3 regions of the Lacrimispora sanguinis genome follow, and region 1 is predicted to be linked to each of the others. Evidence: a T-box and tRNA genes for the amino acid it is inferred to sense, from the RefSeq annotation. Region 1 holds a T-box; the other regions hold tRNA genes.
The links. A T-box is a leader RNA that pairs with one kind of tRNA and senses whether it is charged. The one in region 1 lies ahead of leuS (leucine--tRNA ligase), so its partner is inferred to be a tRNA-Leu.

Region 1 (8,107 bases):
TAAATTACCCATAACACCATTAACCCCCTACTTTCTTAAGTTTTTTAAGATTTGCTATTATATCATTGTATATTTTATCACGATTTTCGTATATTTCAACTTGGTTGATGTTAAGATTGCATAAATTTTTATCATTTTTTGTCGTAGTAACCGCTTCTTTTATTGAATTGAGATTTGCGTAAAAAATATTTGTGCAAATTGCACCTTCTGCTTGCAATTATAAGACATTTTTAGTAAAATATCCTTATAGACTTAAATACCGAACAGGAGGAATGTTTATGAACGTGTATGGAACCAAACAGATCCGTAACGTCGCCTTACTTGGGCACGGGGGCGCCGGTAAAACCACCCTGGCAGAGGCTATGGCGTTGATTACCGGAGCCATCAGCAGAATGGGAAAAGTTACCGATGGCAATACCATCAGCGATTATGACAAAGAAGAGATCAAGAGACAGTTCTCCATCTCTACGACCCTGATTCCTTTGGAGTATAAAGGAGAGGATGGCCCCATCAAGATCAACCTGCTTGATACTCCCGGATATTTTGATTTTGTTGGCGAAGTAGAAGAGGCCATCAGCGTTGCGGATGCAGCAGTAATAGTTATTAATTGTAAGGCAGGTATTGAAGTTGGAACATTAAAGGCGTGGGAACTTTGCGAAAAGTACAAGCTTCCCAGACTTTTCTTTGTGACCAATATGGATGATGACCATGCAAGTTTCCGTGAATTGTTATTAAAGCTTGATAAAGAGTTCGGAAGAAAGATCGCGCCGTTCCACCTCCCGATTCGTGAAAACGAAAAGTTCGTAGGTTTTGTTAATATTGTAAAGATGGCAGGCCGGCGTTTTACCGTCAACAGTGATTATGAAGAATGTGAGATTCCTGAATATAGCCAGAAGAATCTGGGAATTGCCCGTGAAGCTCTTATGGAAGCTGTAGCAGAAACCAGCGAGGAATATATGGAACGCTATTTCTCTGGTGATGAGTTTACCATTGATGAGATTTCTTCTGCTCTTCGGGAACATGTAATAAAAGGAAATATCGTTCCGGTTATGCTTGGTTCCGGAATTAATGCCCAGGGTGCCAAGATGGTGCTTCAGGCTATAGATAAGTATTTTCCGTCTCCAGACTATTTCGAGTGCATTGGTGTGGATATTTCCACAGGAGAGCGCTTTACAGCAAAATATAATGATAATGTATCCCTGTCAGCCCGTGTATTTAAGACGATTGTGGACCCATTCATTGGAAAATATTCCCTGCTAAAGATTTGTACCGGTACCTTAAAGCCTGATTCCGCAATTTTTAACGTGAATAAGGATACAGAAGAAAAGGTCGGTAAGCTTTACGTGTTAAGAGGTAAAGAGGCCATTGAAGTTACGGAATTAAAGGCAGGAGACATCGGAGCCGTGTCAAAGCTTAATGTGACACAGACCGGTGATACCATTGCCCTTCGCTCCGCGCCAATCGTATACCATAAACCGGAGATATCCACTCCATATACGTATATGCGTTATAAGACCAAGACAAAAGGCGACGAGGATAAGGTATCAAGCGCTCTGGCAAAGCTGACAGAAGAGGATTGGACCTTAAAGGCAGTCACTGATACGGAAAACCGTCAGTCGCTCCTTTATGGCATCGGTGACCAGCAGCTGGAGGTGGTTGTAAGCAAGCTTTTAAACCGCTATAAAGTTGATATTGAACTGAGTAAACCGAAATTTGCTTTCCGGGAAACCCTTCGTAAGAAGGTAGAGGTCCAGGGAAAGTATAAGAAACAGTCCGGCGGACATGGACAGTACGGCGACGTTAAGATGACCTTTGAGCCTTCCGGAGATCAGGAAACGCCTTATGTCTTTGCTGAAAGCGTATTTGGCGGGGCAGTGCCGAGAAACTATTTCCCGGCGGTTGAAAAAGGAATCGCCGAGTGTGTCTTAAAAGGCCCCCTTGCCGCTTATCCGGTTGTGGGATTAAAGGCAACACTGACCGATGGTTCTTACCATCCGGTTGACTCTTCTGAGCTGGCCTTTAAGATGGCTGCAACCCTGGCCTTTAAAAAGGGCTTTATGGATGCAAATCCGGTTCTGCTTGAACCGATTGCCTCCCTTAAGGTTACGGTCCCGGATAAATTTACCGGAGATGTTATGGGCGACTTAAACCGTAGGAGAGGACGCGTTTTAGGAATGAATTCCAACCACAGCGGAAAGCAGGTCATCGAGGCGGATGTGCCTATGTCCGAACTGTTCGGCTATAATACGGATCTTCGCTCCATGACCGGAGGCATCGGAACCTATGAATATGAATTCAGCCGCTATGAGCTGGCTCCTGGAGATGTGCAGAAGAGAGAAGTGGAAGAAAGAGCATCTAAGATTGACAGGATTGAAGTTTAAATATGATATAAAGTGATAAAAACCCCATTGCAAGCCTGATTGTAAGGCTCTGCAATGGGTTTTTTGTTATTACTGGATAAGGTTCAGGACTTAATTTGCTCGACGATTTCCTTATAATGGGCCAGTGAACGATCATACATAACCCAGCAGAAGAGGAATCCGGAATAATTGCGCTTTTTTCTGATCTGTGATAAACTGATACCAACTGGCAGGAGGTATGAGAATAGTGGAAGACAGAAAAAATGCATGGAAGGCGTTTTCGAGAGTTGGAATCGGATATGGAGCATTCCTTCTTGTAACGCTTGTTATACAGCTTGAAGTAGGAGTCATTACTCTTTTACTATCCCGTTTTGGAATGAAAATAACCTTTGGAAACTGGTACATGGTGATCGTTTCCCTGTTGAATTACCTTGTGGGAGGAATCGTTGCCTACCTGATTATAAAGGATATGCCTGTTTTATGCAGGCCCAGGGCAGGAAAAGCCGGGGCAGGAATGCTGATTACCGGATTCCTGGTCTGTATGAGCGCCCTGTTTTTTGGAAACCTTATGGGCATGAGCCTTATGAATATTGTAAGTGCGCTGCTTGGAAAACCCATGGTCAACCCGGTAGAGGAAGTGATGAAAGGCTTAAGCACCTGGTCGATCTTTGTCACCATGGTGGTAATGGCCCCAATTTGCGAAGAAATCCTGTTCCGAAAGATCCTGATCGACCGGATCCGGCTTTATGGAGATAAAGCGGCTATCCTGGTATCCAGCGTTGTCTTTGGTTTAAGTCACGGTAATTTCTATCAGTTCTTTTATGCCTTTGGAATTGGCCTGGTGTTAGCCTATATTTATATTCAGACGGGAAAGCTTCGCTATACCATCATTTTTCATATGATTATTAATTTTCTCGGCTCCGTTGTGGCCCTTCATATAGCAGACAATCCGCTCCTTACCGTTGCCTACTCCATCTTTATGCTTGGGGCGGTTATTGTCGGAACCTTTTTGTTTTTTATGAATCAAAAAAAGTTAATGTTTCATCCTGGATTTATGGAAACCTGGGGCAAAGGGGCATTTAAAGTACTCTTTTTAAATATTGGAATGATCTTGTTTTTTATTGTTTCGGCTGTGACCTTTGTCATTTCTGCAGGCTAAAGAAAAAGAAAGACGATATACGGTTGACACAATTCGTCAATTATGTTACATTTGTAGTTAGCAAAAATACTGTGATAAGGAATAGTAAGCTGTCTGAATCAAACAGAGAGCCGGCGGGTGGTGGAAGCCGGTTGGGGATGGCAGCCGAACTGGCCTTTGAGTAGCGTGCTGAAGGAAGCTCTGCTTTCTGTGTAGGCATTGCCGGTATCCCGACCGTTAAAGCGGGCGGATATGTTTTTTCATATCCAGTGAGAGCATACAAAACTGTATGAAATAGAGTGGTACCACGCGGTAGATCCTGCGTCTCTATGGCCGAATAAGCGGTCTGAGGCGCATTTTTTTATGCGCTCTTACGGACATTACTTTATCTGCAGGCATTTGATACAGGGAAAGAACCCTGACGTAAAAGGAGGAAATTTGTTATGGCAGCGTCATACAACCACAGCGCCATTGAAAAAAAATGGCGGGAAAATTGGGCAAAGAACCCCATCAATGTTGATGATGGAAAGAAGGAGAAATATTACTGTCTGGATATGTTCCCATATCCTTCAGGAAGCGGTCTTCATGTAGGCCATTGGAGAGGTTATGTAATTTCTGATGTTTGGAGCAGGTATCAGATTTTAAAGGGACATTATGTGATCCACCCTATGGGCTGGGATGCATTTGGTCTTCCGGCAGAGAATTACGCCATCAAGATGGGAGTCCATCCGGCGAAATCCACGGCAGAAAACGTGGCGAACATTAAGCGTCAGATCAATGAGATCGCGGCTGTTTATGATTGGGATATGGAGGTCAACACCACGGATCCCGGATTCTACAAATGGACCCAGTGGATTTTTGTTCAGATGTTTAAAAAAGGCCTGGCTTATGAGAAGGAATTCCCTATCAACTGGTGCCCATCCTGTAAGACAGGACTTGCAAACGAAGAAGTGGTAAACGGCTGCTGCGAGCGCTGCGGAACCGGAGTTACAAAGAAGAACTTAAGACAGTGGATGTTAAAAATTACCGCTTACGCTGACCGTCTGTTAAATGATTTGGATAAGCTTGACTGGCCGGATAAGGTCAAGAAGATGCAGTCCGAATGGATCGGAAAATCTTATGGAGCTGAGGTTGATTTTAAGGTAGACGGAAAAGAGGAGAACATCACAGTTTATACTACCAGACCTGATACCTTATACGGAGCCACCTTTATGGTGCTAGCGCCGGAACACGCTCTTGCCGCAGGCCTTGCTACTCCGGAAAATAAAGAAGCGGTTGAGAAGTATATTTACGACGCCTCCATGAAGTCAAACGTGGACCGTCTTCAGGATAAAGAAAAGACCGGCGTATTTACCGGCAGCTACGCAGTAAATCCCTTAAGCGGCGCCAAGGTACCTATCTGGCTTTCCGATTATGTGCTTGCTGACTACGGTACCGGTGCCATCATGTGCGTGCCTGCCCATGATGACAGAGATTTTGAGTTTGCTAAGAAGTTTAATATCCCCATTGTCCAGGTTATCTCAAAGGACGGCGAAGAAATCGAAAACATGACCGAAGCTTATACCGATGCCAGCGGAACCATGATCAATTCCGGTGAGTGGAACGGAATGGAGTCCTCTGTCCTTAAAAAAGAAGCTCCGGCAATTATCGAGGAGCGGGGCCTTGGTAAGAAAACCGTAAACTTTAAGCTGCGTGACTGGGTATTCTCCAGACAGCGTTACTGGGGAGAACCCATTCCGATCATCCATTGTCCACACTGCGGCAACGTTCCAGTTCCGGAAGACCAGCTTCCTCTCACCCTTCCGGAGGTAGAAAGCTACCAGCCTACCGGTACGGGAGAATCTCCGCTGGCAGATATTGAGGAATGGGTAAATACCACATGTCCGGTATGCGGCGCTCCCGCTAAGAGAGAGACCAATACCATGCCTCAGTGGGCCGGTTCCTCCTGGTATTTCCTTCGCTACGTAGACAGTCACAACGATAATGAACTGGTATCCAAGGAGAAGGCGAAAAAGTACCTTCCGGTGGATATGTATATCGGCGGTGTGGAACATGCCGTACTTCACCTTTTGTATTCCCGTTTTTACACCAAGTTCTTAAATGACATCGGTGTAGTGGACTTTGATGAACCATTTACTAAGTTGTTTAATCAGGGTATGATCAATGGAAAGAATGGAATCAAGATGAGTAAGTCAAAGGGAAATGTGGTATCTCCCGATGAGTTGGTGCGTGACTATGGCTGTGATGCTCTCCGTATGTATGAACTTTTCGTAGGGCCGCCGGAGTTAGATGCAGAGTGGGATGACAGAGGAATCGAAGGCGTCAGCCGTTTCTTGCACCGTTTCTGGAATCTGGTAGCGGAAAGCAGCGATAAGAATGTGGAAGCCACCAGAGAAATGCTTCGCCTGCGCAACAAGCTGATTTTTGATATTGAACAGCGTTTCAATCAGTTTAATTTAAATACAGTAATTTCCGGATTCATGGAATATAACAATAAGTTGATTGACCTGGCCAAGAAGAACGGAGGCATTGACAAAGAGACTTTGAAAGCCTTTGTGATTTTACTTGCTCCTTTTGCTCCCCATATCGGTGAGGAGCTGTGGCAGCAGCTTGGCGGCGAGAGTTCAGTATTCCACGCTCAGTGGCCAGAATGTGATGAAGAGGCCATGAAGGATGACGAGATCGAAGTTGCAGTCCAGGTAAACGGAAAGACCAGAGCAGTGGTAAAGCTTCCTGTAGATGTATCAAAGGAAGACGCCATTGAAGCGGGTAAGGCGTTGATCCCTGATAAGATAACCGGAACCATTGTTAAGGAAATCTATGTTCCTGGAAGAATTGTAAATATCGTGTGCAAATAAAACTGTCAAAACTTATAAATAAGCTGAAAACCTTGATTTTATAAGGACTGAACCTGTTATAACTTGTTATATCTTATTATGCTTTATTACCCACTTGGTGTAGGAATGGTGTAATGGAGTAAAGAAATTGGTGTAAAATCTAATAAAGAAGTTGAACAAATAAGCTTTAAAATAAGGGCATTATAGGCTATAGAAATATGGCTTATAGTGTCCTTATTTAGCGTTCAAATAATGCAAACGTTCATTTGATGTAAAAACATAAAAGAAAGGATAGCAACGCCACTATTGATATAATGTATGACAAGCTGGCATGTGTAAAGCAGGACTTCAGGGGAATGTATTTACTATTTCATGGATAGAGGGTCATTCTTATTCCTGTTGAGGCTTTTGATTCTAAGATAAAAGGATAGAAACAGGTATCTGGCCAAATGACAAAATAGGAGAATCAATATAATGTCAAATGGTACATAAAGGGGTAGAAGACATCTCTAATAATGTGCCCGCTATTATAGGTTTTGAAAATATTATATGGCTATCGAATGTTTTTGATTGAGATACTTAAATTTTAAACGTTGTTGTTATGAACGAGTAAGATTAGCATATAATTAAATTAATAAGATCATTTGAGGATAGCCATGGTCATACATGTTGTCCAGCCCGGTGAAACCATCTATTCAATATCAGAGTATTACGAAATCCCTGTTGACAGGTTAATATTGGAAAACGGAATTACAAACCCTGAAAATTTAGCAATAGGCCAAACGATTGTAATTGTTCAACCCGAAACACTTTATACTGTCCAGGAAGGTGATACTTTGGAGAGTATCGCGGAGCAGCATGGGACTACGCCAATGGAATTATTAAGAAACAATCCCTATCTCTCTGACATGGAATTTATATACGCCGGTGAAACATTAGTTATAAGCTATCAGACAAATAGAACAAGAGCAATTGCCACTATGGGTTATACTTTTTCATATATAGACAGATCTGTTTTAATAAAAACACTTCCTTTTTTAACTTACCTGACTATATTCAATTATAGGACTACAAGTGAAGGTGAAATTATCTCAAGTGCCGATGATACAGAAATTATACAGCTGGCTAAAGCATATGGTGTTGCACCCATGATGTTTATTTCCACTATGACAGAAGAGGGGATCGTCAGTCGTGAAGTGACTTATAATATTATAAATAACCCTACTGTGCAGGATCGCTTTATAAATAACGCTCTTTACATACTAAGATCGAAAGGTTTTTATGGTATAAATATTTATGCAGAAAACATAACCAATGACAACATAGACAGCATTGCAGAATATTTGAAAAGAGCCTCTTCGATATTTCATTCAGAAGGTTATAAGGTGCTGATTACCATAACACCGGCTACGAATGTAGATATCCCCGGCGTCAATTTTGAAAAATTAGACTATTCAAAATTATCTGAATTTGTAGATGGAATTATATTTTCTTCTTATGACTGGGCAAGGTCTTACAGCTATCCAAGTGCGATTTTTCCGGTTAATATCTTACGAGAATTGATGGATTATGTGGTTAGTATAATTCCCTCCGAAAAAATTTTTCTAGGGGTCACTGCTCTAGGTTATGATTGGTCACTTCCATATGTCCCTGGTGCCACAGAAGCTATTATAATATCTAATGATAGAGCCGTGCAAATTGCAGCAGAAAACGATATACCAATTCAATTTAATGAAGCAGCACAGTCATCCTACTTCTATTATATGGATGTC
Region 2 (8,107 bases), 320 kb from region 1:
TACCTCCGGTTCCATGATCTTAGCCATGGAAAACGCCGGACAGCTTATAGAAGATGAAGAGCTCCGCGCCCAGATCAAGGGAAGCGGAATAGGAACCAGTGCTACCCGGGCTGAGATTTTAAAAAAGCTGTGCAATATCAAGTATCTTTCCTTGAACAGCAAGACCCAGGTAATTGTTCCCACTCTATTGGGAGAAATGATTTTCGACGTAGTCAATGCTTCCATCAGACAGCTTCTTAATCCGGAATTGACAGCAAGCTGGGAAAAAGGGCTGACTTATGTGGCCGAGGGGTCCATAACCCCGGAAGAGTATATGCAGAAGCTGGAGAATTTTGTTGCCGGGCGGACCGCAGGAGTTTTGAGACTTAACAATCATTACGATCTGCATGGTGTATTTGATGCTGCGGCAGCTAATTATAATAAACAAAAATAGGAGATTATAAAATGAAAAAAGAAGATATGACAAACCAGGATTTATTTGATACTACCCATACGATAGCAAAATTATTATTTGAGCAGACCACTTATCCATGGGAAATCATCCCGAAAATCAGTGAATTCATTGTTTCTCTGGGAGAGCGTCTTCCAAAGGATGAGTATGTTCACGTAGGAAAAGCAGTGTGGATTCATAAATCCATTAATCTTCCGCCAACAGCTTGTATGGGTGAGCATGTAATCATCTGTAAGGGCGCACAGATCCGTCATTGTGCATTTATTAGAGGCAACGCTATCATTGGAGAAGGTGCTGTAATAGGAAACTCTTCTGAAATTAAGAACTCCATTCTTTTTGATGGCGTACAGGTTCCTCACTATAACTATGTAGGAGATTCCATCTTAGGCTACAAGTCTCATATGGGCGCTTCTTCTCTGGCTTCCAACGTTAAATCCGACAAGTCTTTGGTTACTGTTCATGCAGAAGACGGGGATATTGAGACAGGACTTAAGAAATTCGGTGCGATCATTGGTGATTTCACGGAAGTTGGCTGCGGTGCAGTCTTGAATCCAGGAACCGTAATTGGACCGAAATCCAATATTTATCCTCTTTCCTGCGTTAGAGGTTGTGTGGATGCTAACTCCATCTATAAGAACCAGGGAGAAATCGTAGAGAAAAAAATGATTGAGGAATAAGGAACAGTACAATGGATAAACAACACACTGCGGCGAAGAATGGAACCTTTGGTTCCAGGATCGGGTTTATTCTCGCTTCTGTCGGCTCTGCGGTAGGTATGGGAAACATCTGGATGTTTCCCTACCGCCTGGGCCAGTATGGGGGAGCTGCTTTTTTATTGGTGTATTTTGGCTTTGTGTTTTTGTTTGGTATGGTCGGGCTTTCCGGTGAGTTTGCCTTTGGAAGGCTGACAGGGACAGGACCTATTGGTTCTTACGACTATGCCATGAAGACCAGAGGAAAAAAAGGAGGCGCCTTTATTGGAGCAATTCCTTTGATCGGGTCTTTTGGCATTGCCATTGGCTATGCCATCATCGTAGGCTGGGTTCTTAAGTATTTATTCGGATCCTTAAGCGGCGTGATGATGAATACGGATGCAACGGAATACTTTTCCAGCATGACAGGAAAATTTGGCAGCGTACCCTGGCATTTCCTTGTTGTTGTCATTACTGTGGCAGTGCTTGCAGGTGGTGTTTTAAAGGGGATTGAAAAAGTAAATGCAATCATGATGCCGTCTTTTTTTATCCTGTTTGCGATCATTGCGATCCGGGTCTTTTTTCTTCCAGGTGCTCTGGCAGGCTATGAATACCTGCTGGTTCCCAGATGGGAGTACTTACTGAAGCCGGAAACCTGGGTGATGGCTATGGGACAGGCATTCTTTTCCTTATCCATTACGGGCTCCGGAATGGTTATTTACGGAAGTTATCTGGATAAGAAAGAAGATATACCCAAGGCAGCCGTTACGACTGCATTACTTGACACGGTTGCTGCCCTATTGGCTGGTTTCGCCATCATACCGGCGGTATTTGCTTTCCAGATGGACCCTGCAAGCGGTCCGCCTCTTATGTTCATCACAGTACCAAAGGTCTTTTCCATGATTCCGGCAGGAAGATGGGTGGCAGTGCTGTTTTTCCTTTCTGTGCTGTTTGCAGGAGTCACTTCTCTGGTAAACATGCTTGAGGTGTGCTCAGAGGCTGTACAGACTCACTTGCATTTGTCCCGTAAAAAGGCTATCTTTTTGGTAGGAGCTGCGGTGTTTATTCCGGGACTCTTCATTGAATACGAGCCTTATATGGGATTCTTTATGGATCTGATTACAATATACGTAGTTCCCTTTGGAGCTGTTTTATGCTCTATTATGATTTATTGGGTATTAAAAGATGGAAAGATTATGGAAGAATTAAACAGGGGAAGGAAGAAGCCTTTAGGGGCCGCTTATCTTTTTACTGCCAAATACGTCTATGTTTTCCTTGCTGCGTTAGTGTTCGCACTTAGTATTCTATATAAAGGAATCGGATAAAATAAAGTTAATAAGAAACGCGCTTTGAAGTGGCAGGATATGCCGGATCAAAGCGCGTTTTTTGTGGTTCTTTGTGGTCTGTTATTTTGTACCGAAGATTCTGTCTCCTGCATCTCCAAGACCAGGACAGATATAGGCGTTATCATTTAACTGGCGGTCCAGATGTCCGATATAGATCTGTATGTCAGGATGTGCCTCACGAAGTCTCTTTAAGCCTTCCGGAGCAGCGATAATGGCCATGAATTTGATGTTTCTTCCGCCATGCTGTTTGATGAAATCCACAGCGGCTACTGCGGAACCGCCGGTTGCCAGCATGGGATCTGTCACAACAATGGTTCTCTGCTCGATTGGGCTTGGCAGCTTACAGTAGTATTCGTGAGGCTCATGGGTAACTTCATCCCGGTACAGACCGATGTGGCCTACCTTTGCTGAGGGAACCAAAGCCAGGATTCCGTTGACCATGCCCAGTCCTGCACGAAGGATCGGAACGACAGCCATTTTTTTGCCGGCAATCATAGGAGTCATACAGGTCTCAATGGGAGTTTCCACCTCTACATCCTGTAAGGGGAGATCTCTTAAGGCCTCAAATCCCATCAGCATTGCGATTTCTTCGATGAGGGCACGGAACTCATTGGTGCCTGTCCTCTTATCTCTTAAAATAGAGATCTTGTGCTGAATAAGCGGGTGAGTAAAAACGGTTACATTGTCCATTGAAAAGTCCATAATTGTTTTAAATCCTTTCTTTATTCTCTTAGAGTATCAGGGGTTACCGGTAATATGAGGTTTATGAGAACAACGATTTGCTTTCCTTTAAAAGTTTTTCCATGCAACAGTACCGTTAGTCGTAATGTTCCTCCCAGGGCGAAAATAATTCCACCCTGTGCTAAAGGTACGTTTCCTGGGATCACGGTTCCTTCCGGCCGGATAACTGCGGTGGCAGCGGCCAGAAAAGCGAAGGAGGAACCAGGAAATACAGGAACCTTAAATTTAGTACAGCAGTGGAATATTAAGTTGCCGGCACCTGTGGAAAGTAATGCCAGCGATGGATTGTGACTTGTCAGTATGACTGTGCACGGTTACACCAAAGGCGGTGAACAGATGCTGGATACTGAGCAGATAATCTCGGGTGGTCAGTTTTTCGTTGTTACTCATTTTTCTACCCCAATTCCTTTTATTTTCCGTCCTATTTTAACAGAGAACGAGGTAAAAGGCAACTATTTTTCCTATTTTGTCTCAGGAGTATATTTTATTAGCGCAAAATCACCCAGACTATGGGGTACCGGAATGGAAATAATAATGGTGCCGCGATCTTCATAGCTAAAGGATTCCGGAAAGGCAGGAGTGTGGCCTGAAGATGCTGCCTCCATAGGAAAATCCGCTTTTTGGAACATCTTTGTATAGGTTTCCAGGCTGGTTTGAGCCAAATAAGGGATCAGGGCTTCCGTAAGTTCAGGAGTGGCATCATAGAGCTGACAGTCATCAGAACGGATGTATTCAGCCAGCGCATTGGGGTCCACATAATCCGTGAGGCTTAGATCCTTTGCCAGAGACAGATCAACCGTGTTAGTAAAAAACAAATTAATCGGATGCGCTGCACCATCCCCGGAAAAAAGTCCGGTATATACAACTGTGATGCGCTTCCTGTCTACGGAGTTTACTTTTGCTGTAAGAGAAAGGCTGTCCTTTTCCCCGCTGACAGAATAGGCTTTTAATATCTCAAGGGCATTGCTTTTTAACAGAGCATTGATTTTTTCTTCCATAGCACCATCATCCAATCCGGAGACGGCTGGATACTGAATGGAAACGTTTCCCTCCTTATAGGTGTGGAGGGCAGCAGTGATGCCGGCGGCAGAGGTGTTCGTGCCTGATTCCGTCTGCTGAGCCTGGGTATCCGGGTTTTCGATTTTTACAGGTTCTGATGCTTCTGTGGCAGCGGACATGGTTTCTCCGGATGCAGCGGCGGAGGTGGCTGGTAAGTCTGTTTTAACATAATTTTTTTGCCCGCAGCCGCTTAAAATAAGGGTGCAGCCGATGAAAAGGGCTGGGATAACATTATTTCGTTTCATAGGATTACCTCCCTTTTGTATTGCGGATTTTTCTACAGTATATCACAAATATAGCAGATGTGCCTGTGATTTCCGTCGAATTAAGAAAAATATAGGAAAATTTTAGAAGTCAAGCTGCGAAGAGATGTACAAGACGCAGAATAGAGAAAAGGCTCTGGAAAACTGAACTTTTTCAGCTTTCCAGAGCCTTGCTCCCTGCCAAGGGTGTAGTGCCGGCAGTGGGACTTGAACCCACACGATGTTGCCATCAACGGATTTTGAGTCCGCCTCGTCTGCCATTCCGACATGCCGGCCTTTCTTACAACGCTCATTATTTTATCATAGGATTTTCCATTTGGCAAGTGTTTTTTTGCGATTATTAAATTGAAAATGAGTTAAATATATTGTATGATAGACAAAAGATGTAATTAAGGAGGTGTCTGGACCATGACATGTAAGGAAGCAGAACGTCTGGTCATGCCATACATCAATGATGAATTGACAGATGAAGAGTTAAGTAAATTTCTGGAACATATGGAGTCCTGTCCGGATTGCCGGGAGGAACTGGAAATATACTTTACTGTGGACGTGGGAATCAGGCAGCTGGATTCCGAAACAGGGAATTATAATATAAAAGGAGCGCTGGAGGCAACCATAGAACAGTCCAGACAAAGGCTTCAGGTTATACAGTGCATTAAAATTGCCAGGTATGCGGTGGCTACGATAAGTGTAATGGCACTGTTTCTCACGGTCCTTCTGCAATGCCGGATCTGGTTGCAGTGGGGCTTACTATGATGGGAGAACGTGCACAATGGGTATACCGGGTATACCTTTATGCCCAAAGAGCATGGGCAGGAAAGAGGTAACATGAATAGAAAAAATATAGTTTTAGTAGATGGAAGCAGTATGCTAAGGAACGCTTTTTTTGGACTTCCTTCCAATGGAGCGAGAGGCATTCAAAATCTGATCGTGAAGCTTTTAGAGGCAAAAGAAGCGGACTTTCTGGCTGTGGCCTTTGATTCCAAAACAGAAGGCAGCTGTAAGGAGATGTATAAAAACACAGCGGTGTATGAAGGGCTATTAAAGGAGGAAGAGCGCTTAAGGGAGGCGTTGGTCTCTCTGGATATTCCTGTTTTGGATAAGGAAGGATATGCTTCCGCCGATATTCTGGCTTCACTGGCAAAAAGGTGCCAGGAAGAAGAGAGGGAAATTCTACTTCTGTCTGGGGAACGAAAGCTTTTGCAGGCAGTGGAAGAGCATGTGACCCTTAAGATTCCGGTTGTTAAAGAAGGGGGGCTGGAGTTTAAGTCCTACTCCGTAGAGCTTATACGGGAAGAATTTGGCCTGGAGCCGGAGTCCCTGGCCGGAGTTTTTGCACTGGCCGGTGATTGGGGGATAGGCGAGAAAACCGCCTGTCAGTTAATAAGAGAGTATCACAACGTAGAAAAAATTTATGACCACATAGAAGAAATAGGATCTCAGAGAATCAAAGATGCGCTTACCGGGAATCAGGAAGCGATAAAGCAGAAGGAAGAATTTGCTTCTCTTCGAAGGGATTGCGATATCCACCTGGATTACACGAAAACTATTGAGCAGGCAGAGATTCAGAAAATTATTGATATGGATTTCGTTCCGGCTGTTTTCCCTGGAGAGGATGAGGAACCGTCCTTGGAATCTGGTTTTCATGCCGTAACAGACCTTTCGGAAGCTGAAACCATATTCTTAAAGTGCGGGGAGGGGTGCCGGCTGGGGCTTCAGCTGGTGGTTGAGGACAAGGCTGTGTCAGCCCTGTCACTTTGCCTCAGTGAGACGGAGTGCTACTGCTTCATTTCTGCGGGGGAACTTAGTCCGCAATATCTGGCAGAGAAAGCAGAGGAAATTTGTAAAAGAGCAGGACAGACAACCGTCCTTCACTTAAAGAGCCAGCTGGCGTTTTTAAAGCTTACGCTGGATAGTCCGGTATTTGATGCAGGAGTTGCCGGATATCTGTTAGATCCGTTAAAGGATTCCTATGAATACAATGATCTGGCGGAGGATTACTTAGATCTCTCCATCCCGTCAAAAACAGAACTTATAGGAAAAAGCTCCTTTAAACGTGCTCTGGAAGAAAACAGGGAAAAAGCTGTTTCCTGCATTTGCTATATGTCTTATGTTGCCTTAAAATGCCATGACCTGCTTCACGAGTCATTGGAAAAGGAACGCATGGATAAGCTGTTTTATGAGATCGAAATGCCATTGATCTACAGCCTGTTTCACATGGAAGAAGCAGGAATCCGTGTGGAAAGGGAACGCTTGAAGGAATATGGTGATCGCTTAAAGGTCCGCATTGCGGAGCTGGAGCAGAAGATATATGAAGAAACAGGAGAAACCTTTAATATCAATTCTCCTAAGCAGTTGGGAGAAGTTCTCTTTGACCGTATGAAGATTCCGGGAGGGAAAAAGACAAAAACCGGTTATTCAACGGCAGCGGATGTATTGGAAAAGCTGGCGCCTGACTGGCCTGCGGTCAACTTAATTCTGGATTACAGACAGCTGACGAAATTAAATTCTACCTACGCGGACGGGTTGGCAGCTTATATTGGGCCGGATGAGAGGATTCACGGAACCTTTAACCAAACCATTACGGCTACGGGAAGAATCAGCAGCACAGAGCCTAATTTACAGAATATTCCGGTCCGCGTGGAGTTGGGAAGGGAAATCAGGAAAGTTTTTGTACCTCAGGAGGGCTGCCGGTTTGTTGATGCGGACTATTCTCAGATTGAACTTAGGGTGCTGGCTCATATGTCAGGGGACCAGCGTCTGATTGATGCTTACCGACAGGCAGAGGATATCCATGCCATCACGGCTTCCCAGGTGTTTCATGTACCCCTAAATGAGGTGACTCCGCTTCAGAGAAGGAACGCAAAGGCCGTTAACTTTGGTATTGTATATGGGATCAGCTCCTTTGGACTGAGCGAGGGCTTAAGCATTACCAGAAAAGAAGCTTCGGAATATATCAGCAAATATTTTGAAACCTATCCGGGTGTGAAGACGTTTTTAGACGACCTTGTATCTGAGGCGAAAGAACAGGGCTATGCGGTCAGCATGTTTGGCAGACGCCGTCCCGTTCCTGAGTTAAAATCCTCAAACTTCATGCAGCGCTCCTTTGGAGAGCGGGTCGCCATGAATTCACCGATCCAGGGTACTGCGGCAGATATTATTAAGATTGCTATGATCCGGGTGGACAATGCCCTAAGAAAACAGGGATTAAAGTCCAGGATCGTCCTTCAGGTTCATGATGAGCTTCTCATTGAAGCATATCAGAATGAGGTTGATAAGGTAAAAGAGCTTCTTGCGGAAGAAATGAAACATGCAGCGGACCTTGCAGTGTCCCTCGAGGTAGAGGCCAATGTAGGTGACTCCTGGTTTGATGCAAAGTAAAATACCTCGCAGCAGGCTACAACGTATTATATGGGCCGCCGCCAGATGGTCATGCAGGCATGTCCGTTTGGCTTGCGGCCTTTACGAGAATAAAGGGTTGGTGACAGGATGAGAGTGATTGGATTGACCGGAGGAGTCGGAGCCGGAAAAAGTCTGGTTCTTTCCATTTTAAAA
Region 3 (8,107 bases), 850 kb from region 1:
CTTATTTTCAGGCCGTATAGCTTCGATATTTCATTGGTAGCCGTTCCCGGAAGATTCATTTGCTTGCATTTTTCCAGAGCCAGATTCTCATGGTACGGATCATCTACACTAAAAGCCTCTGCAGCCACAATGCTGGAAGCCCCCCGTTCTCTTAAAGAGTGGATGGCGTCATCGATCCTGCTTCCCAGACTGTCTTTATCCGAAGTGTCCACATATTCGTTCTGACTTTCCAAAAATTTACCGGCTGCCAGTTCTATGTTGCTGATGTTGGTATCCGACCTGCTTTTTGCCCCCTGTAACCCGCTTCCCAGCGTCACAATGCCAACCGGAGCCACATCTCCTTCTAAAAGTGCATTGGTTGCCTGAGTCGTACCGTGAGCGATAAAAACAACGTCATCCGGATTAATATGACAATCCTCCATAATGCGCTGCAGCGCCTTTACAATTCCTTCTGCCACCCCCTGCCTGGAATTGTGGGTCGTAGGAGTTTTCACCACTCCTATTAATTCAAAAGTTTCATTATCAATGGCGGCGGCATCCGTAAAGGTACCGCCCACATCAATCCCGATGCGTACTTTCATAAATTAAATTCTCCTGTCCGATTGCTTAAAAGTAAATGAATGCCGAGATTATCACACCGATCACGGAAATAGTCCAAAGATAGGGCAATAGTTTTTTTGTAATTGTATTAACATCGACCTCGGCAAAGTTAGCCGTCCAGACGTTTTGTGTATTGGTGGGATCCCCACAGCCCTGAATTCTTTCTGCGGAAAGAAATGCACCCATAACTGCCTGCGGATTCAGTGTTCCAAGTCCGATCACCAGGGCTGCAATTCCGGAACCGAGTCCAAATAAATTCATGGGACCTCTGTATAAGGACAATGGTGCCAGAATTGAGAAAAAGATTATGTATCCGACTTTTGAAGTTGGGACTACGGCAAGTAAAAATGGGTTCAGCACTTCCTTTACCATGGCATGCGTTACCGCAAGATATAAGATTCCAATGCCTACCATTAAGATGATTGCAGGCGCTGCATCGGTAATTCCGTCATAACAGGTTTTTACAAGGAGATTCATGGCTTTGGAAAAACTCTTGGATGTAAACAGCAGAATCCAGAATATGCCTGCCAGGAAAGAAGGAACAACGGGCACCTTTAAAAACGCTACCAGAACGATGGGAACAAGTGGTGTGATCATAGCAAGCCCACCGGCTGTTCCTCTTAACTGTTTTGTCTGGATCTGATCTGAAACAGGTGCGGAAAAAGCAAATTTCACTCCATTTTTCTTAAATTCCACAAAAATCAGGATAATTGTCGCGATCAGCGTTACAGCCAGCATATAGACTTCAAACCCTTTAATATTATCAATTTCCAATCCGAAGATGCTGGAAAATGAAGTCCAGTTTGCAATATTAAAGCTAAGTCCCACTGCAAATGCCATCAAAAAGATGCTGGCAGCGCTGATGGCCGGAACACCCACGGAAATCAATATAGGCAAAACAATGGTTCCTACCATGATAACAGAACCCAATCCATTTAACGTAGTAAACAAAAGTGCTACTGCCGTTACCATGATCAGGGTAACAATTAGCGGTCTGTCGCCTCCAAGTTCGGCACTTTTTTTGATTATATTTTCGGTCACTCCCGTCTTATTCATCAGCTGTCCTAACCACGCGCCGAAGATGACTGCCATAATTGCCGATCCCATTCTGACAGTACCAGCTTCTAAAACAGTGGAAAGCCAGCCAATCTGAGCCCCTTCCCCATTCACTCCCACTGCCGGAACTCCTGCTATCACGCAGATGACAACCGCCAGAAAGGGCAGAGCCAGCAAAGTAGGCAGTTTTTTTGCCATCATAAATGCTGCAATAACAAGAAAAGCAATGATGATACATGTTCCCTGTAACATACGAAATCCTCCATTTTTCAATTAGATGGTGTTTATAATTTATCTACTGCATTCCGGAACTGCCCGGTTACCTTTTTTACTTCTTCTGCAGACGGTTCCTTTCCCATAACAATGGCCCCGATCATGACGGCTTTACAGCCGGCTTCATAAAGATGCTTTACCTCATCCGGGCAAATCTTCTTTTGGGTAGGGATTAACGTCGGCTTCCCTGCATTAGCAGATATATGGGAATATCGCAAAATATCTGCGTAATTAAGCGGAGTCCCGTAGCGTGCTCCCGGCTGAATGCTGCATTCTAAAATATCTATGCAGGAATGCCGGACTGCTTCCAGCGTATTCTGATCATACGTATCATCAATGGCAGCCATTTTGGTCAATGTCTGGCTCTCCATCATATAACACGGCAGATGGTGAAGGTAGGAGGAAAAGAACCGAAGCCCCATTTGTTCCACTTCCAGCCTTTCTTCCCTTGTAATAAACGCATCTTCTCCTCCAGGTACAAGCCCAACCGGCACATCTTTGCATAGTGCAATCAATTCTTTTAAAAACTGCCGGTTATCATCATAAGTTCCGAATGTATGGCCGCTTGCACGGTGCCATACATTTGCATGAACTTTAATTGCCTGAGCTCCTCCTTCTAATGCGGCTTTGGCTAGTTCCAGATTGTTTTCCGGCAGGCTAACCACCAAGGTAAACTTGTTTTCATTTACCATTGTTTTAAAATCCATTGACATCTCCTTTCTGAAATGCAGTCTTGCGGCGGCCGTCCGGACGGCTACATTTCACAAATTACTTTTTTCAGTACTCTCTTACCTAAATCTGTTTCCATATGGTTAATCACAGGCTTTATAGCCTTGACTTCAACAGCGTGCTTTAATAAATCACTTTTCTTTAATTGTCCGTTTATACGTTCCGCCAGACGGTCTCCCTCATCCAGCCGGCCTGACAGATATACGTTTTCGATGGGAAACATCATACAGATCATCTGCAGTAAATTAACAATTCCTTCGGAAAGTTTGTCTGCGTTCATTTTTTTACCGGTATTTTCGATGAAGGGAGTCATATCAGCTTTCTTTCCCTCCGTCATATCAAGAAACGTCCCATTGGAGGTTATGGAAACAAAAACCTTTTTTCCAATCTCAATGTGTGCACTGTTCGTACTCTCTTCTTTTTTCATAATTTGCCGGAAGGAATAAACCTGAGAATATTCTTCCATGACAGGTACCTTAAACTGGGTTTTCACCGCCTCACAGAATGATATGCTGGCGGAAGACAATGAAGTGGAATACATAACATTAAAATCACTGGGGCTCATATCTTCCTGGAACAAAAGTCCGATACCGGCCAGTTTCCCATTGCAAAAATTTTCCGCTTCCTCTCTTAAGAAATGGGTAACCTGTTCAAGCAGCTCATTGCCGGTAATGTAATAATCTGATATCAGAACACTATGCTTTTTTTCCAGCGCCAGATCTAAAAAATGGAGGACGGCTCTTCTCCAGCCAATCTCCAAAATTGCGATATACCCTTTGCTGCTATTCACCGATAATTCGATCCTTTTTCTGCCACCTGTGGGCGTGGTCACACCATTTTCCACGATCCAACCTTTTTCTATTAATTCCGATGTCAGAGATGAAACCGTACTCGGTGAAAGCCCTATGATCTCGGATAATTCTATACGGGAAACCGTTTCCTTTTCTAAAATTACATTCATGATCAATCGTAAATTTTCCCGTTTCATGTCCTGTAAACCGCTTTTTTTCATATTTGTACAGCGCCTTCTTTCTTTTTTCGGTCTCCGAATTAAGTTCTGATTTAAAAATATCCTATTTGTAACAAATTGTCAATCGAATCTTATTCATTTCCTTCACTTTAAGCAACCTGCACTAATTTATATTTTGATTTTGTCAAAATCCTCCAATCATTTGTGACGATTGTCCAAAACCCATGGATTTCCAAAAGTTTACTATATTTATATTTTTTTGTGCATTTTTTGACAACATGCTTCATATATTCTATATAAGGCCAATTTCTATTTTCATAGCACTTATGGGAGAAAGTGAAGATGAACGGAGAAACTTTTTTAGATCGCATTCCTTGCGGCATACTGAAGCTTAAAACTGATGAAAACCTTACCATTCTTTACTCCAATCAGGCGATCCAATCATTGTTTCAATCGCCTGCTTCACTTCAGGACATGGTATGTGAATCAGAATATCCGGAGCTGCTGACGGAGATACGCAGCCACCTGACAGACCAGGCAGCCAGTTTTGAATTGGAATTCAAAGCTAAAATACAAAAAGGCTGCATCTGGTATTCCTTACAATTGAATTATATCCCTGAGGAGGAACTATTGTACTGTGCTATCTCCGATATCACATGTATGAAAAAATTCCAGGAACACTTACGGATTCGTGAAGAACAATACCGGCTGGCAAGCCGGCATTCCGGCTGTCTTGTAAGTATCTATGATATTCCTTCAAGAACCATTTCCCCCTCACCTGAATTTTCCAGAACGTTTCCCTTTCCTCATACTCTGCCGCTCTCCCCCGAATTCCTTATTGAAAACGGCATTGTACACAAGGAAAGTGTTACTGACTTTCTGGACTTTTATGATGACATGGAGAAGGGGATACCCGAGGGCAAATGCATCACACGCTTAAAAACTGGTTCCGGGGATTATCATTGGTTCTCATCCCAATACTCGCTGGTGTGCACTGAGAAGCAAAAGCCTCTCAGGGGAATCATATCCTACCAGGATATTACAGACCAGTATGAAAAAGAGCTGGCTTATCAAAAATGGATGGAGTACATGCGGGAACAGAAAAGGGACTGTATCGGCTATTATGAATATAATTTAAAATTTGACTTATTCGAAGAAATCATTGGAGAAATGACCCAGACTATGCCGGAATATGTTACCAATTCTTTTTCCAGCATTATGACCTACATAGCAGAAAATCACATTTTTGAAGAAGACCGGGAAATGTTTCTAAAATTCTTCAATAAAAACCAATTACTCTATCACTACTATAGGGGGAACCGGTCCTTACGGCTGGAGCACCGGCGTATACGGCCCGATGGCAGCGTCTACTGGGGGCTTGGCATGGTACAGATTGTTTCTGATCCCTATACCGATACGATCAAGGCATTTATCCTCATTAAGGATATTGACGAATCCAAGCGGGAGGCCCTGAATTTACAGGAGCTTTCCAAACAGGATTCCTTAACCGGACTGTTAAACAGGGCAACTGCCATACATGCAATACGCAATACATTAAAAAACAGCCAGGGGCACCACATCCTTATTATGCTGGATATTGACCGTTTCAAGCAGCTGAATGATAATTACGGCCATCAGTTTGGGGATAAGGCCCTCCACCGCGCCGCCTCAAGACTTAAATCCGCATTAAGGCGCGATGACATCTTTGGCCGGCTGGGAGGCGATGAGTTCATCATATTATTAAAAGATGTGGCTTACAGCATGGACTTGTACGCACGTCTGGAAAATTTATGCAGTCTCATAGGCAGTGCTCTGGAACCGGAAGCCCATATTTCAGGCAGCCTGGGAACAGCCGCCTATCCGGAAGATGGAACTGCATTTGAGGAATTATATGAAAAGGCCGACATTGCTCTTTATCACGCAAAGAAGCATGGCCGCAGCCAATATGCAGTTTATGAACCCGGCATGAGTATGGCAAATTTATAAAATGTTTTATCCGATAACACAAAAAAGTCCTGTGGAGTTTTCCACAGGACTTTTTTGCATCTCTATGCAGAAGAAGGGACTTGAACCCTCAAGGTATTGCTACCACACGGACCTGAACCGTGCGCGTCTGCCAATTCCGCCACTTCTGCTTTCTAATTGTGCAAATTGGTAAATCAATTCGCACAATTATAGTACTATACTTTTGGGAATTAATCAAGTACTTTTTTTCTTTTTTTAAATTTTTTAGCAGAATAACAAAGCCTGTTAATATTCCCTGGTTTTTATAACTGTTTCCGCATCCGACTGATCATACACCTTTTCTTCTGTTATAATCCGAAGAGGCATTTCCTTTCCTGCTATCATATCCCGGATCGCCTTCATAAGCGAAGGACCTAAAAGCGGACTGCATTCCACCGCACAGTTCAACTTGCCGTCTATCATTGCCTGAAACGCTTCTTTCGTCGCATCCACAGAGACAATCGTTATGTCTTTCCCCGGTTTCAATCCATGGGCCTCCAATGCTTTAATTGCTCCAAGGGCCATATCGTCGTTGTGGGAATAGATAATATCCACATCCCAGGTGTGACTATTTATGTATTCCTCGACAACCTGTTTTCCTCCCTCATAAGTGAAATCACCATAATCCGTGTATACAATTTGGTACTGGGGATTCTCCTCCAATATTTCATAGAAACCTTTCTTTCTCTCCTCTGTAGGTGTAGCACCTTCACTTCCCTGAAGCTCCAAAATGCGGACAACCCCCTGCTCTGGTTTTACATGTTCTTTCAGCCAGCGCATGGCCCTGCGTCCTTCCTCTAAAAAATCAGCTCCAATATAAGTGGTTGTCAAATCGTCTCCCGCTTCTATTCTCCGGTCGGACATTACTACAGGAATATTAGCTTCCTTTGCCTCTTTTAAGACCTCATCCCATCCGGCTTCAACAACAGGGGAAACTACGATTACATCCACCTTCTCCTTAATAAACCTCCGGATCGCTTCAATCTGCTTTTTTTGAGACTGATCTGCACTGTCAAAAAGAAGCTCCATGTTAAACTCCCTGGCTGCCTCCTGAATCGAGCGAGTATTGGCTAGCCGCCACTGGCTCTCCTGCCCCACCTGGGAATATCCTACGGTAATTCTCCTGCCATCGTCGATACTTTCTCTGTCAAGAGCCGCCAAATACTCACCTGCATTCTGGGGATAGATTGTATGGCTTCTTAAAATTACTTGTTTGGGTACACCGCTTTCCTTCCTCAATATGTTAATCGCATATTGTACCGCTTCTTTACCACCCGTGGGGCAGGAAATTGTTGCCGCCAGCTTTCCTTTTCTGACCAAATCCACTCCTTCATTTTCTCCTGTAAAGCCGTCGCATCCGATGACTTTTATCTTCTCAGCCAGATTCCTGTCCTTTAAGGCCTCGTATGCTCCAAAGGCCACGGAATCATTGTTGGCAAATATTAGAGAAACACCTTTCAGTTCCTCCTTCATGGCATAAACCGCATCATAGGCCGGATCCTTCATGTCATTTTTTAAATCACAGACAGTCTTTTCTATGTCAGGATAATCTCTGATCACAGAATCAAAACCCTCGCTTCGCTCCTCGCTCTGAAGAGAGCCGGCTGTTGCACGAAGCTCCAGTATCTTTCCCTTTCCGTTTCCAAGCAGCTGGGCCGCGCATTCTCCGCCCTGCTTCCCGATCAGATTATTGTCCGGACCGATAAACAGGTTGTAATCAAAGCCCTCCACGCTCCGGTCCATAACAATCACAGGAACTCCCTCCTGATATACGTCTCTTACCTTCTTTGTCAGACGGCTGGAATCACAGGGAGAAATAATCAGCAGATCAATGCCAAAATCCAGAAGCCGGTCAACATCCTTTTCCTGCTTCTCTACGTTTGAGGTAGCGTCTGCCGTAACGATCCTGATATTGGGATACTTTCCCGCCTCCTCCTGGATCTCATTGATCAGGGCTACTCTCCATGCTTCCCTCATATTTGCCTGGGAAACACCGATCACATATTCCACATCGCTTTTATAAACCGTCTGGGTAATCGCCCCGTTATAAATACGGTATCCCAAAAAGACAAATACCGATATCAGTAATACCAATAGTAATTTCGTTCTTTTTTCCATTTTATCCTTTTTCAAGATCATTCTGAACTTCTTTCGGAATTCGTATAACAATACGCGTCCCCTGCCCCTCTTTGCTTTCCACCAATACCTGGAACTGCTCTCCGTACCGGATGCGCAGCCGCTCCTTAATATAAAACAAACCAAAGCTCCTGTTTCTGCCGGCTTCACCCGGTTCATTTAACAATCTGGATAACTCCCAAACCTTTTCTTCTTCCATGCCCTTTCCGTCATCCCAAACTTCCAGGCTCACCCAATCATCTTCCACCCGTCCGGTGATCTTCAAATGCCCGTCTCCATTCTTCATCTTTACCCCATGGTAAATGGAGTTTTCCACCAACGGCTGAAGGATCATCTTTG

Region 2: it encodes a tRNA-Leu, which carries the amino acid that the T-box ahead of leuS (leucine--tRNA ligase) is inferred to sense. The anticodon was not compared.
Region 3: it encodes a tRNA-Leu, which carries the amino acid that the T-box ahead of leuS (leucine--tRNA ligase) is inferred to sense. The anticodon was not compared.

What each region holds. Positions count from the first base shown of each region.
Region 1 is NZ_CP173277.1:1,059,297-1,067,403, reverse strand. It holds gene ACHZES_RS04985 (sodium-translocating pyrophosphatase) at 1-12, opposite strand, end outside; gene ACHZES_RS04980 (translation factor GTPase family protein) at 279-2,381, shown strand; gene ACHZES_RS04975 (lysostaphin resistance A-like protein) at 2,608-3,519, shown strand; T-box leader at 3,582-3,830, shown strand; gene leuS (leucine--tRNA ligase) at 3,942-6,356, shown strand; gene ACHZES_RS04965 (LysM peptidoglycan-binding domain-containing protein) at 6,992-8,107, shown strand, end outside.
Region 2 is NZ_CP173277.1:735,659-743,765, reverse strand. It holds gene ACHZES_RS03520 (DNA topoisomerase) at 1-433, shown strand, start outside; gene ACHZES_RS03515 (UDP-N-acetylglucosamine pyrophosphorylase) at 445-1,128, shown strand; gene ACHZES_RS03510 (sodium-dependent transporter) at 1,140-2,468, shown strand; gene upp (uracil phosphoribosyltransferase) at 2,550-3,179, opposite strand; gene ACHZES_RS03500 (hypothetical protein) at 3,255-3,521, shown strand; gene ACHZES_RS03495 (DUF4163 domain-containing protein) at 3,692-4,534, opposite strand; tRNA gene ACHZES_RS03490 (tRNA-Leu) at 4,745-4,827, opposite strand; gene ACHZES_RS03485 (anti-sigma factor) at 4,961-5,308, shown strand; gene polA (DNA polymerase I) at 5,381-7,933, shown strand; gene coaE (dephospho-CoA kinase) at 8,042-8,107, shown strand, end outside.
Region 3 is NZ_CP173277.1:212,588-220,694, reverse strand. It holds gene ACHZES_RS01015 (hydantoinase/oxoprolinase family protein) at 1-581, opposite strand, end outside; gene ACHZES_RS01010 (hypothetical protein) at 607-1,908, opposite strand; gene ACHZES_RS01005 (hypothetical protein) at 1,941-2,636, opposite strand; gene ACHZES_RS01000 (winged helix-turn-helix transcriptional regulator) at 2,684-3,670, opposite strand; gene ACHZES_RS00995 (diguanylate cyclase domain-containing protein) at 3,971-5,614, shown strand; tRNA gene ACHZES_RS00990 (tRNA-Leu) at 5,680-5,763, opposite strand; gene ACHZES_RS00985 (substrate-binding domain-containing protein) at 5,879-7,750, opposite strand; gene ACHZES_RS00980 (sensor histidine kinase) at 7,752-8,107, opposite strand, start outside.